2 regions of the Butyrivibrio sp. FC2001 genome follow, and region 1 is predicted to be linked to the other one. Evidence: a T-box and tRNA genes for the amino acid it is inferred to sense, from the RefSeq annotation. Region 1 holds a T-box; the other holds one or more tRNA genes.
The links. A T-box is a leader RNA that pairs with one kind of tRNA and senses whether it is charged. The one in region 1 lies ahead of tyrS (tyrosine--tRNA ligase), so its partner is inferred to be a tRNA-Tyr.
Positions count from the first base shown of each region.

Region 2: it has a tRNA-Tyr gene. The T-box ahead of tyrS (tyrosine--tRNA ligase) is inferred to sense a tRNA for this amino acid. The anticodon was not compared.

Region 1 is NZ_KE384132.1:719,755-726,438, reverse strand. Features, by position in the region: gene G601_RS0116840 (leucine-rich repeat protein) at 1-613, shown strand, start outside; gene G601_RS0116835 (leucine-rich repeat protein) at 827-1,861, shown strand; gene G601_RS0116830 (hypothetical protein) at 2,039-2,752, shown strand; T-box leader at 2,866-3,120, shown strand; gene tyrS (tyrosine--tRNA ligase) at 3,190-4,413, shown strand; gene G601_RS0116820 (Cof-type HAD-IIB family hydrolase) at 4,413-5,195, shown strand; gene G601_RS0116815 (SLC13 family permease) at 5,408-6,676, shown strand.
Region 2 is NZ_AUJH01000028.1:10,490-17,173, forward strand. Features, by position in the region: gene G601_RS0112620 (hypothetical protein) at 20-355, shown strand; gene G601_RS0112630 (GlsB/YeaQ/YmgE family stress response membrane protein) at 634-870, shown strand; gene G601_RS0112635 (YbjQ family protein) at 884-1,195, shown strand; gene G601_RS26195 (hypothetical protein) at 1,331-1,495, opposite strand; gene G601_RS0112645 (helix-turn-helix domain-containing protein) at 2,080-2,310, shown strand; tRNA gene G601_RS0112650 (tRNA-Glu) at 2,341-2,413, shown strand; tRNA gene G601_RS0112655 (tRNA-Tyr) at 2,418-2,500, shown strand; gene G601_RS0112660 (helix-turn-helix domain-containing protein) at 2,553-2,738, shown strand; gene G601_RS0112665 (GNAT family N-acetyltransferase) at 2,865-3,383, shown strand; gene G601_RS0112670 (HD domain-containing protein) at 3,380-3,967, shown strand; gene G601_RS0112675 (peptide deformylase) at 4,120-4,530, shown strand; gene G601_RS0112685 (hypothetical protein) at 4,857-5,183, shown strand; gene G601_RS0112690 (arsenate reductase family protein) at 5,214-5,555, shown strand; gene G601_RS23165 (oxidoreductase) at 5,590-6,657, shown strand; gene G601_RS0112700 (zinc ribbon domain-containing protein) at 6,658-6,684, shown strand, end outside.

The DNA of each region.
Region 1 (6,684 bases):
AGGAAAATATGTAATTTCTAAGGAAACATTAGTTAATTCTCATAGGTTTAATGAAGATGAAGCCTGGATGAATATAAACTGGCTGGAGGAGTTGCTCTTAGGAGAGCGGACTTTGTATGGTGACTCTGTATTCAATGTTGAAATAAAATTTTCGGATGCTCCAATTGTTAAGGATGAGGAGGCAAAAGGAACCGGTAAAGTATCCTTAATTCAGGGAGGAGAGTTCGAGGACAACGGAATAAAATATCGCATAATGGATGCGATAGGTAACCTTAGCGCAATCAGCCTCACTGCCAATTCAAAGAGCGTTACTATCCCTGATTCTGTTGGCTTTGAAGGCTATAACCTGAATGTTATTGATGTTGCTCCGAATTTTATGAAAGGCAACAAGAAGGTAAAGAAGGTTACAATCGGTTCTAACGTTACATCTATAGGGAATGAAGCGTTCTACAAATGTAAAAAACTAAAGAAAGTTACAATTACTTCTACAAAGATCACAACCTTTGGAAAGAAGGCATTCGGTAAGGATGCAAAGAAATTCAAATTAAAGCTTCCCAAGAGCTGCAAGAAGACTTACAAGAAGCTTCTCAAGAAGGCAAAGATTAAGTGTTAATTGCTGATATATACTAATATTTTAAATTGTGTTTTCGGTGACCTGAATTATATTCGGGTCGCCGATTTTTTGACAGTACCTGCAATTATCTGACTCTTTTTGTAAGTATCCTTAAGGAAATCTTAAGAATCAGATCACAATATGGACACAAACTTAAAAAAATGGCAGGATAATAAATATCAAATTTTAGTTTTTATGGAGGAAAATGGGGAAATGAAGAAAAGTTTCAAAACAGGCGTATGCAAAGCTTTAACAACAATTGCATGCGCTACATTTATGTTTGCAGGTGCGCTTGGACTTGGTTCCATAACTGCAAAGGCTGCAACAAAAAATCTGTCTGTAGATCTTAGTAATGGTAAGACAGTAGGCTTTAGTGAAAAGGATTTAGATGGTGTTACTGATCCTAACAATATTCCCAAGGGAGTTAGTGATAGCTATGCAGTTATGTTTTCTGTACTTACATATGATTGGAAGTTTACAGAAAAATATCAGGATTCCAGACATGCTACATCAGTTTTATCAAACAATCCTTATCAGGGAATTCTTTTAGAGCAGTCTGATGGATATACAGTAAAAATATCTGCTCTTAATGGCTCAACAGGTACAGGTACATATGTAATTAACAAGAAGACTATAATGCAGAATCCTGAGTGCACAGAGAGGGAAGCACTGATCATGCTTATGTTTCTTGATGAAGTAACAGGCGGCGATACAAATAGAAATATATATTCACAAGAGGACCTTGATGCACTTGGAAACCTTGAGTTCAATGTTGAAATCAAATATTCAGATGCTCCGATTATTGCAAACAACAGAGTAAACGCTGCTCCTGCAGTATCATTCGTGCCCGGAAGAGAGTTCCAGGATAACGGCATCAATTACCGTATTATGGATGCTGCCGGTAACTTGAGCGCAATCAGCCTTGCAACAGCTTCTAAGGAAGTTACCATTCCTGAAACAGTAAAACTTGCAGGCTTCAACCTTAATGTAACAGACATCGCTCGGAACTTCATGAAGGGCAATAAGAAGACTAAGAAGGTTACAATCGGCGCTAATGTTACTTCTATCGGCAAGGAAGCATTCTACAAATGTAAGAAGCTTAAGAAGGTAACAGTTAAGTCAACAAAGATCGCATCATTTGGCAAGAAGGCATTCGGTAAGGATGCTAAGAACTTCAAACTGAAGATGCCTAAGAGTTGCAAGAAGGCTTATAAGAAGCTTCTTAAGAAGGCTAAGATTAAATTCTGATATTAAAATTTAAGTAAGATGGTTGATAAAATTTTATTTCATTAAAACTTACTTTTTTTGAAAAATTATGTTATTATATTAACCGCATGAAAAGTTTAGGGAACTGATCTTCAGATAAGTAGAGGGGACTTATCGTAAGGAGAGATCTGCTCTCAAGAGAGGAAAGAGGAAAAACGTATGAGAAAAGTATTAAAATCACTCGCTGGTATTGCTCTTGCATGTGCAATCACATTTACAGCAATGCCTCAGACAGCACACGCTGTTAGCTACTCAGCTAGCAAGCTCAACACAAACGCAAGTGCAGGCGGAAGCTACACAATCAAGACATACTTCCCTGGCATCGGTTATCAGAAGCTTAAGGTAAGATTTGATTCTATCACTAAGGATTATTATCTTCCTTACCTTTACAACGGAATGCTTAAGAAGGCAACAGTAGAGATGCACGTATCTGTTCCGAAGTCAACTCAGAACAAGATCAAGCACAACACAGTTAAGATTGTAAGATCAAGTAAGCACAGATGGGATGATATCATGTGCGGATGCTACCTTATCGATGCTACAACAGGTTGTGCTTATAACAGTTCAAACGCAGCAGGCAAGGTAAGATATGCTTATGGCTACTCACACAACAAGGAGTGGAAGACATTCAGACAGACAAGCGGTTACTACAGAGCAACTTACTATCTTGATACCAGCTGGGATACAAGCTACGAAGTACAGTACTACACAGCTAACGAAGGCAATATGCTCCTTGGTGTTGCTGGAACAAAGAAGGAAGTAACAAAGAACAGCTCTAAGGTTACTAATTTTGCAAACGGTAACGCACCTATCACAAGCTCAGCATTCTTCAAGAACAAGATGAAGAAGCTTTCTATCTGGACAAGACTTTAATTTATAGCTAGTTTTTCAGACAGATATAATGCGTTTAATAATCCCTGCAATTTCGATGAGGAATTGCAGGGATTTTATCTTGACAATAAATTAAAAATAAGGATAATTATTATTTAAAGGCTATGAACGGAATAAGTAGTTTAATGATTCAGCCACAGAGAGTTGCCGGTTGGTGAGAGGCGCGGATATGACCATTAGATGAATACCTCCGGGAGCTGCGCGGAAGAATGAGTTATCTAGTAAGCTGTGACGAGAACCGAGCGTTAGTCGGAAGAGTATGCGGAATATTTTCCTAGTACTTACTGAGGCATGAAGCGTGAGCTTTATGTAAATGAAGGTGGTAACACGGATTTAAACCCGTCCTTCGTAATCTATTAACGATTGCGCAGGGCGTTTTTTATTTTCAAAAATGCCCGAGCAGAAAAGGAAGGTGCAATATGCAGATTTATGAAGAACTTAAAAGAAGAGGACTTATCGCTCAGGTAACAGATGAAGAGCAGATAAGAGAGCTTGTTAACGCAGGAAAGGCTACATTCTACATCGGCTTTGACTGTACAGCAGACAGCCTTACAGCTGGTCACTTCATGGCTCTTACACTTATGAAGAGACTCCAGCAGGCAGGTAACAAGCCTATCGCACTTATTGGTGGCGGTACAACTATGATCGGTGATCCTTCAGGAAGATCCGACATGAGAAAGATGCTCACAAGAGAAGACATCGACCACAATGCTGAGTGCTTCAAGAAGCAGATGGAGAAATTCATCGACTTCGGCGAAGGCAAGGCTATGATGGTTAACAACGCTGACTGGCTCATGAACCTTAACTACATCGAGCTTTTAAGAGAGGTTGGTGCATGCTTTTCAGTAAATAACATGCTTCGTGCAGAGTGCTACAAGCAGCGTATGGAGAAGGGACTTTCCTTCCTTGAGTTTAACTACATGATCATGCAGTCCTACGACTTCTATTACATGTTCCAGAAGTACAACTGTAACTTAGAGTTTGGCGGTGACGATCAGTGGAGTAACATGCTTGGTGGTACTGAGCTCATCAGAAGAAAGCTCGGTAAGGACGCTCACGCTATGACAATTACTCTTCTTACAGACTCTCAGGGTAATAAGATGGGTAAGACAGCAGGTAACGCTGTATGGCTTGATCCTGAAAAGACATCACCCTACGATTTCTACCAGTACTGGAGAAACGTTGGCGATGCTGATGTTGATAAGTGCCTTAAGATGCTCACATTCCTTCCTATCGAGGAGATCGAGGAGATGGAGAAGTGGGAAGATTCCAGAATCAACGAGAAGAAGGAAATTCTTGCATTCGAGCTTACAAGCCTTGTTCATGGCAAGGAAGAGGCTCAGAAGGCTCAGGACGGCGCAAAGGCTCTCTTTGCAGGCGGCGGAGATCTCGCTAACGTACCTGCAGTTAATCTTAAGGAAGAGGACTTCAGAGACGGCGTTATCGATATCCTTCAGGTACTTGTTTCTTCAGGACTTTGCCCTACAAGAAGTGAGGCAAGAAGAGCAGTTCAGCAGGGTGGCGTAACCTTTGCTGATGAGAAGGTTACAGACTTCAAGACCACATACACAAAGGATACCTTTGCAGGTGACGGTGTTATGGTTAAGAGAGGAAAGAAGTCCTTTAAGAAGGTAGTATTTTAATGGTTTTATTTTTTGATATTGATGGAACTCTTTGGAACTATAAGAATGAGATAAATGAAAAGACAATCGAGGCAATCCGTACTGCCAGGGCTAATGGGCACAAGTGCTTCATTAACACAGGCAGGGCGAGAGCCTTTGTCACTAATGAAAAGCTCCTTAGTATCGGTTTCGATGGCATAGTTTCAGCCTGTGGAACGATGATCGAGTACAACGGAGAAGTGGTCTATAGCAGGCTTATTCCGACAGAGGATGCCATAAGGTCAATCGAGACTGTCCGTGAGTATGGCTTTAAGCCGATTCTGGAAGGCCCCAATCATCTGTATCTTGAACTTGAAGATTTCCAGGGAGACATGTATGGCGATAAGGTTATTAAGGAGATGGGAGATAAGCTCCGCGGCATAGATGAATGCTGGGGCAAATGGGAGATACAAAAGATGTCCTGCGCGACGGAGGTTCCCATTGAAAAAAGAGATGAATGCTTCGATAAACTCTCAGATCTTTACGAATACATGATCCATTCGGACAAGGTTGTTGAAATGGTTCCCAAGGGTTTTAATAAAGGCGTGGGCATAAAAGAGGTATGTGAGCTTTTGGGCGAGGATATAAAAAATACCTTTGCCTTTGGTGATAGCATTAACGATAAGGAAATGCTTCTTGCTGCCGGTGTTGGCGTAGGCATGGGAGACACCTATCATGACCTCTCTGAATTTGCGGATTATATCACAACCTCTCTTGAAAATGATGGTATCTGGAATGCCATGAAGCATTTTGAATTAATTTGACGAGCAATTATAAATTTGCTATCTTATTATAGGTAAAAGGGAGTAGTTATCATGCTTTGCATGTAACATTCATCCGTCAATACGGGAACATGGTTCCCCGGGTATGTTGTAATTAACGAGACTTTTACTGCAAAATCTGCAGTGAAAGTCTCTTTTTATGTTATTGCAGATTACTGTTTTTATAATATTTTCAAAACGAAAGGACTTAAAAAATGAAAACACTTGCAATTGTCTTATTTGTGGCCATGTACGTGGGCCTCATCGCTTTTCCCAAGAAACGTGCATTTATCGCTCTTGGAGTAGCTGCTATTTTCGTAGTTACAGGAATACTTCCTTACACAAAGGTATTCTCTGTCGTGGATTGGAACGTACTGCTCATGATATTCGGTACGCTTTTGCTTGTTGATTATTTTATTGAATCAAAGATGCCGAACCTCATTGCAGACCATCTGCTTGACCTTGCACCTAATGTGATGTGGGTCACAATTTATATGTCATTGTTTTCAGGACTTATATCTGCGTTTATTGATAACGTGGCAACACTTCTAATGGTAGCACCGGTTGGGCTTGCTATTTGTAAGAAGCTGAAAATCAATCCTGTATCCATGATAATTTCAATCGCTGTATCTTCAAACCTTCAGGGCGCTGCAACACTTGTAGGTGATACAACATCAATCATGCTTGGTGCATATGCAAAGATGGACTTTAATGACTTCTTCTGGATGAACGGAAGACCTGGTATTTTCTTCGCTGTTGAGCTTGGTGCACTTCTTACAGTACCGATTATGATGGCGCTTTTCAGAAAGGATAAAGAGCCTGTATCAGCAGAAGAGAAGACAGTTGTTAAGGATTATGTTCCTACAATCATGATGGTGGCACACGTTGTTCTTCTTATGGGAGCTTCATTTATTCCGGATAAGCCTGAGATAACAAATGGTGTTATCTGTCTTGTTTGCTCACTTATCGGTATTGTATGGGAGTACTTCAAGGATCACGATACAGAGCGTATCAAAAATGTTGTTAAGAACCTTGACTATGACACAGTTCTTCTTCTTACAGGTTTGTTCATGGTAATTGGTGGTGTTACAGAGGTAGGACTTGTGGATGATCTTGCAGGACTTATTGTTAAGGCAGGCGGTAATAACATTTTCCTTCTGTTTACTATTGTAGTTTGGGGATCGGTTCTTATTTCTGCGTTTATTGATAATATTCCTTATGTTGCTACAATGCTTCCTGTTTTACAGGGGGTTACCGCATCACTTGGAATCGCTCCCTACCTTCTTTATTTTGGACTCCTCTGCGGAGCAACACTTGGCGGAAACATCACTCCTGTCGGAGCAAGCTGCAACATTGCCGGTGTAGGAATGCTTAGAAAAGAGGGCTACGAGGTTAGCTTTAAGGACTTCACTAGAATCGGTATTCCTTTCACACTTGCTGCTGTTATAGGCGCATACGTTTTCCTGTGGGTGCTTTGGAGATAAACTCTGGA
Region 2 (6,684 bases), on a different contig from region 1:
ATATTAAAGGATGGTGCAAATGCAAGGAAAATACCCGGTTATTACATTATGTGGAAGCACACGTTTTAAAGAACAGTTCATGGAAATGCAGAAAAAGCTGACATTAGAGGGGAATATAGTTATCAGCGTTGGCTTGTTTGGGCATTCAGGTGATTCCGAAGTCTGGGAAAACATGGATGAAGGGACACTGACTAAAACAAAAGAAATGCTTGATGATATGCATAAGCGTAAGATCGACATGGCTGATGAGATTTTCGTAATTAACGTTGGTGGTTATATCGGAGATAGTACGAGGTCTGAGATAGATTATGCTATGTCACATGGAAAGAAAGTAAGGTATCTCGAGGAACCATAATACGGATGCGCTGAAAAGAGCAATTCATGGAAATGATGCCTGAAACAGATTTGGAGCTCCCGGCTCCAAAAAAGAAATAGTGTGATGGAGCTTTATTTTACCACATATGAAGAATATGGTTATCGATATTGCAATCATGAATGTGTATTACGACATTAAAATGTCATATACTAAAACCATCACAGAAACAAAGAAATTTATTACATAAGGATTTATCAGGAAGCGTGGTATTGAAATAGCACAAAATAGTGCGAACAGTAAGATTGGAGGAAAACAAAATGTTTGGAATTATTGGTGGACTTATACTTGGAGCAATTGCAGGCTTTTTCGGAAGCAAAATCATGAGTGAGAAATCCGGAACACTTAAAAACATTATACTTGGTGTTCTCGGAGGAGTTGTTGGTGGTTTTGTATTTAAGCTCATCGGATTTACCGCAACAGGACTTATCGGAAGCCTGATAGTATCAACTGTAGGTGCTTGTATCTGCATCTGGCTTGGAAGAAAGCTGTTTTAAGGAGGTGGCGAGTATGATGATGGTTACTACAGAAACAATTTCCGGAAAGAATCTGGAAATGATCGGACTTGTAAAGGGAAGCACAATTCAGACAGTCAACGCTTTTAAGGATATAGGCTCCGGACTCAAAACTCTGGTGGGTGGCGAGCTTGGAAGCTATACCGAGATGATGACCAAGGCAAGAGAACTTGCTACAGACAGGATGATCAAGGAAGCGGAAGCCCTTGGCGCTGATGCAATAGTCGGTGTAAGATATTCATCTTCTTCAGTAATGCAGAGCGCAGCTGAAATAATGGCTTATGGCACAGCAGTGAAGTTTGCCTGAGGAGCTATTTTGATAGATGATGAATCATTTGGGGATTGGCCCTCTGCTTCATGAAAATTGGAGTGGAGGGCTTTTTTATATAAAAAGAAGATCCCTCTCGGAATCTTCTGGTAGTGCCTGCTGATTATATTATGATTACCAAACGAAGGTAACTGCGTTAGCAATATCTTCGGAGATAGTATTATCTTTAACGAGTTTTCTGAGCCATTTTTCGAGATCGCCCACCTTGTGGTTTGTCTGGATAAAGTGAATGCTCTTGCCTTCTACGTCACTTGAAAGAAACAATTCGTACATATACATAAGAGAAACCTCCATTTAATCATCTTATTTTTGTTTCATTCATTTTGGCCATTTGAATGTTCTTTTTCGCTTACAGAAAATATATCGATGGGTGGTTTGGATTTCTTTAGGGCATTTTCAAATGTTTATTAATATCTTTTTTCAGGGGATATTATGAAAATTTGATACATTTTTAGAGGTTTAGGAAATCGGTTATTATACTATGAATATAATGACAACTATAAATGTTGGTGTTATTATTCGATATATAAAAGAGATAAGCGGAGCGGAAAAAGAGCTCCCGGAAAGGAAAAGACATGACAACAATGAATCGCAATTATTGCCTCTATAGCGAAAGTTATGAATCATCACTCCAGTATAAATCAGAGTGGATGTTTAGTTTCATGCGCCCATTTAAGGATAGGCAAATGCGAGAAAAGGTTGTTTTAGCAAAGGTTCGGATGGAGTAAACCGGATCAGGAGCTTATAGATAAACATGTTTGCGTACCGCTTACCTTAGATGACAAGGCAAGCGGTTTTATTTTGCTTGAAAATAGAAAGCAAGAAAGGAGTCAAAATTGACACAGAATATTCCAGCGATCGATATGGTCGCTACGGGACAGAGAATTACAGATTTAAGAGTGGCAGCCGGTATGTCTGTTAGGGATTTACAGGATGTGTTTGGATTTGCTACTCCGCAGGCGATTTACAAGTGGCAGCGCGGAACAGCGATGCCAACATTGGATAACTTAGTTGTATTAGCATCTGTTTTAGGAGTTGCTATGGACGACATTATTGTGATTGAAGGGGAATGCCTTTATAAACTAAGCGCATAAATTGAATATAGGGAGTGAAAGCTCCCACACGGTCTCCTGGTCTAAAGGTTAGGACACAGCCCTTTCAAGGCTGAAGTACTCGGTTCAAGTCCGGTGGGGATCACTATGGGTAGGTAGCCTAGCGGCGAAGGCAGGGGTCTGTAAAACCCTGACAACTGAAACAGCGTGAGTTCGAGTCTCACCCTGCCCACTAAGTTTGCGTGTTAAGTGGATTTTTTAATGCAAAAAAGGAGATAACGAAAATGGATTATCCGGTAATAGATATTGAAGGAACAGGAATAAGAATTAGAGAACTGATAAGAGAAAGCGGTCATACAGTCCCAGAGGTTTCAGAATACCTCGGAGCAAGTACATCGCTTGTGTATAGATTCTTAAGGGGAGTAGTATTCCCAAGCATAGACAGGATCATGCCCCATTCCTGGAATTAACTTTTTACATATAAAGTGATTATGAACTACAAATCACCTTAAATTAGCCATTTGACAGAAAAATTACTGTTAAATGGCTATTTTTCTGATATATTAGAACTATGTTTTTGTTGGTGGAGCGAAAATATGAACCTAAGACAATACATCCCTTCTAAAGATTTTGATGAGATAAAAAACTGGATAGATGACGAAAGAACGCACGCTATGTGGTGTGCAGGCCGATTTGAGTATCCTCTTGAGCAGGAGAATTTTGAAGCTGTTCTTAAATTTATAGCATCGCAGTGGGGAGATACTCCGTTTGTGGTAAGCCAGGATGATGGAAGCACTGCGGGGTTCTTTTGCTATTCATTAAATGAAGAGACAAAAGAAGGCATGTTGAAGTTCATCATAGTCAATCCAGAGCTTCGCGGAAAAGGAGTAGCTAGGGAAATGCTGGAACTGGCATCAAACTATGCCTTTGAGAAAACCGGAGCCGAAGCGGTTCATCTGAACGTTTTTACCACAAACATAAGAGCTAAGAAGTGCTATCAGAAAGCAGGCTTTACAGAACGGAACGTTACAGAAAATGCATTTTCATATAAAGATGAATCTTGGGGAAGATGCAACATGATAAAGCACAGAGAAGATAAAGGAGGAGCGGTATGATCACAAGAGATGAGGCTTTTGAACTTTTGAAGAAGTATAATAAGGACCCTTTTCACATCCAGCATGCACTGACAGTTGAGGCTGTCATGAAGTGGTACGCAAATGAGCTTGGGTATGCCGAGGATGCTGAGTACTGGGGAATTGTAGGCCTTTTGCATGATATAGACTTTGAGCTGTATCCGGAAGAACACTGTCTTAAAGCTCCTGAACTTTTAAAAGAAGCTGGAGTTAGTGATGACGTCATCCACTCTGTGTGCTCGCATGGCTATGGAATCACCGTTGGCTGTGGAACAACGATAGATGTGGAGCCGGTTCACGAGATGGAAAAAGTGCTTTTTGCTGCAGACGAGTTAACAGGTCTGATCTGGGCAGCAGCTCTCATGAGACCATCCAAGAGCACGAAGGATATGGAGCTTAAGTCTCTTAAGAAAAAGTATAAGAGCAAGGGCTTTGCTGCAGGCTGCTCAAGAGAAGTGATTGAGCGAGGAGCAAAGCAGCTTGGATGGGACCTTGATAAGCTTCTCACCATGACCCTTCAGGCGATGGCGGAAAAAGAAGACCTGATTCAAAAGGAGATTGCTTAACATGAAAGTACTTTTTATGACTTGTCCCTGAGACTAATGTTGAAGTAAATCTCGGTAAAAGTATAAAAAGTACCTGGAATTACCTGAAAAAGTAATAGTAAAATGTAGTATATTTAAGTAAAAATAGGTACAAAACTAAGGAAAGGAACCCAATGGTAAAAAAGATAGTCAGAGACCAGTTCTTTTTACAACAAAAGTCAGAGCCGGCAACCCCAGCTGACAAGCAGGTTGTAGAGGACCTTCTGGATACATTAAGAGCAAATCAGGACAGGTGTGTGGGAATGGCTGCGAATATGATTGGCGTTAAGAAGCAGATCATCGTGGTGGCAGCAGGACCCTTTATTTTCCCTATGATAAATCCGGTTATAACCAGGAAAACCGGCGAGTATCAGACGGAGGAAAGCTGTCTTTCGCTGGATGGTGTAAGGCCATGCACGAGATATAAAGAGATTGAGGTTGATTATCTAGATCAGGACTTTAAGCCCAAGCATGGAAAATATACCGATTTTACAGCGCAGATAATACAGCATGAAATCGACCATTTTTCCGGTATTTTAATATGATTTGAATGGAAAAATAGAGAGAATTTTTTTGCAGAGATAGATATATATTCAAATGCGGGTTCATATTAAGATTATTTCATCAACAAATTATCTAAGTCACAGGGGACAGGAGGAGAATCTATATGACACCCAGCATTTTACTTCTTTTAACAACAATTACAAATGGTAGTTTTTTACTCTTTTTATATCTCAAAAAGAAGGAAGAGAAGAAGAAAAAAGAGACATCTGAAAACTGATTCCTACTTATACAATAGTTGTAAAGAGTTTATAATAGAAAACAGTTGTATTGAAAAAAAGATTTTGAAAAGGGAACAGGAAATCATGGTATGAGTGGAGCAATGATGGGATTTATCATCTGGGCGGCAGTTGGAGCCATTATAATTTTGATGGGAATCAAAGATATATTTTCGAAAAAGGCCGCAGGCTTTTGGGCTAATGTCGAACAGTTTCCGGTAAATGACATAAAGGGGTATAACAGAGCGACAGGGATTTTGTTCATACTCTACGGCATTATTTTTATTGTGTTAGGACTTCCCATATTATCTGGACAAAACTCACCGGTTATCCTACTCTCAGTATTGGGAGTGATGCTGGAAACTATAGTACTTATGGCAATATACATAATAGTGATTACTAAGAAATATAGAGGTTAAATGCCTCTATATTTTTGATGAGGAAAAAAGATGAATATACAGATTTTTGGCACTAAGAAGTGCAACGATACCAAAAAAGCAGAGCGTTTTTTCAAGGAGAGAGGCATAAAGTTTCAGTTCGTTGATCTGAAGGAAAAGAGCATGAGCAAGGGAGAGCTCACTTCTGTTGCAAGTGCTAACGGTGGAATCATGAACATGATAAATCCTGATGCGAAGGATAAAGATGCTATTGCGCTTATCCAGTACATTGCGGATGATGATAAGCTTGAAAAGCTACTGGAAAATCAGCAGATACTTAAGACTCCGGTAGTGAGAAACGGTAAACAATCCACGCTGGGATATCAGCCAGATGTGTGGAAAAAGTGGGAATAAAAATATTGGCAAGAAGATAATGTGGGAGGCTTTTATGACAAAGGTTGGGGATTCGATAACGATAAATAGAACTGTGATAAGAAACAGGCTTACCATGGCACCGACAGTTAAATTTGATTATGCAGGTGCTGATGGAAAGGCTACTGAAAAACACATAGAGCATTACAAAAAGCGCGCGGAGCATGGCTGCGGCCTGATATGCGTTGAGGCAACAGCTGTTACACCAGGAGGAAGATTCGGGAAAATCCACATGGGTTTGTGGGATGATGACCAGATCGACGGACACAGACAGATTGCAGAGGTTTGTCATAACGCCGGGGCAGCAGTCATCATACAGCTCAACCATGCAGGACTTAATGCCAATCCTGAGCTTGGAGAAGTGATCGCTCCCTCAGCGGTGCCTACCCGCGATGAGAATGTTCTTGCTAAGGAGATGACTGTAGAAGAGATCCATAAAATGCAGGAAAGCTTTGCAAGTGCTGCAGTTCGTGCGAAGAAGGCCGGTTATGATGGCGTGCAGCTGCACGGATGTCATGGCTATCTGATCAATCAGTTCATGTCAAAGAAGACCAATCTCAGAACAGATGAATACGGCGGAAGTGACGAGAACAGAGCTAGGTTTGGCGTCGAGATAATCCGCATGATCAGGGAGAGATGCGGCGATGACTTCCTTATATCGGTGAGAACTGCCGGAATTGAGCCGGACATAGCAACAGCAATAAAAATCGCAGAAGAGTATGTTAAGGCAGGCTGCCACTATCTTCAGGTTTCTACTGGAATCGAATGGGATGATCCGACTCTTAAGGACGAGGGAAAACCGTACAATCAGATATGTGAGCTTGGCGTGAGGTTCCATGACCATTTCAAGGGCCGTGTTCCTGTTTCATGCGTAAACGGTATATATGAACCTGAGCTTGCAAAATATCTTATAGAAAATGATCTTGTGGACACCGTTGACCTTGGAAAAGCAGTCCTTGCAGATCCGGCTTTTTGCGAGGCGGTATTAAACGGAACACCTTTCGTAAAGTGTTTTTGCTGCCCGAATTGTCAGTATGGTCCCGGAATGCCGCATAAATGCCCGGCCAAAAGAAAGGTAAGTTAAATGTTTTTTATAATGGGAATTTCAAAT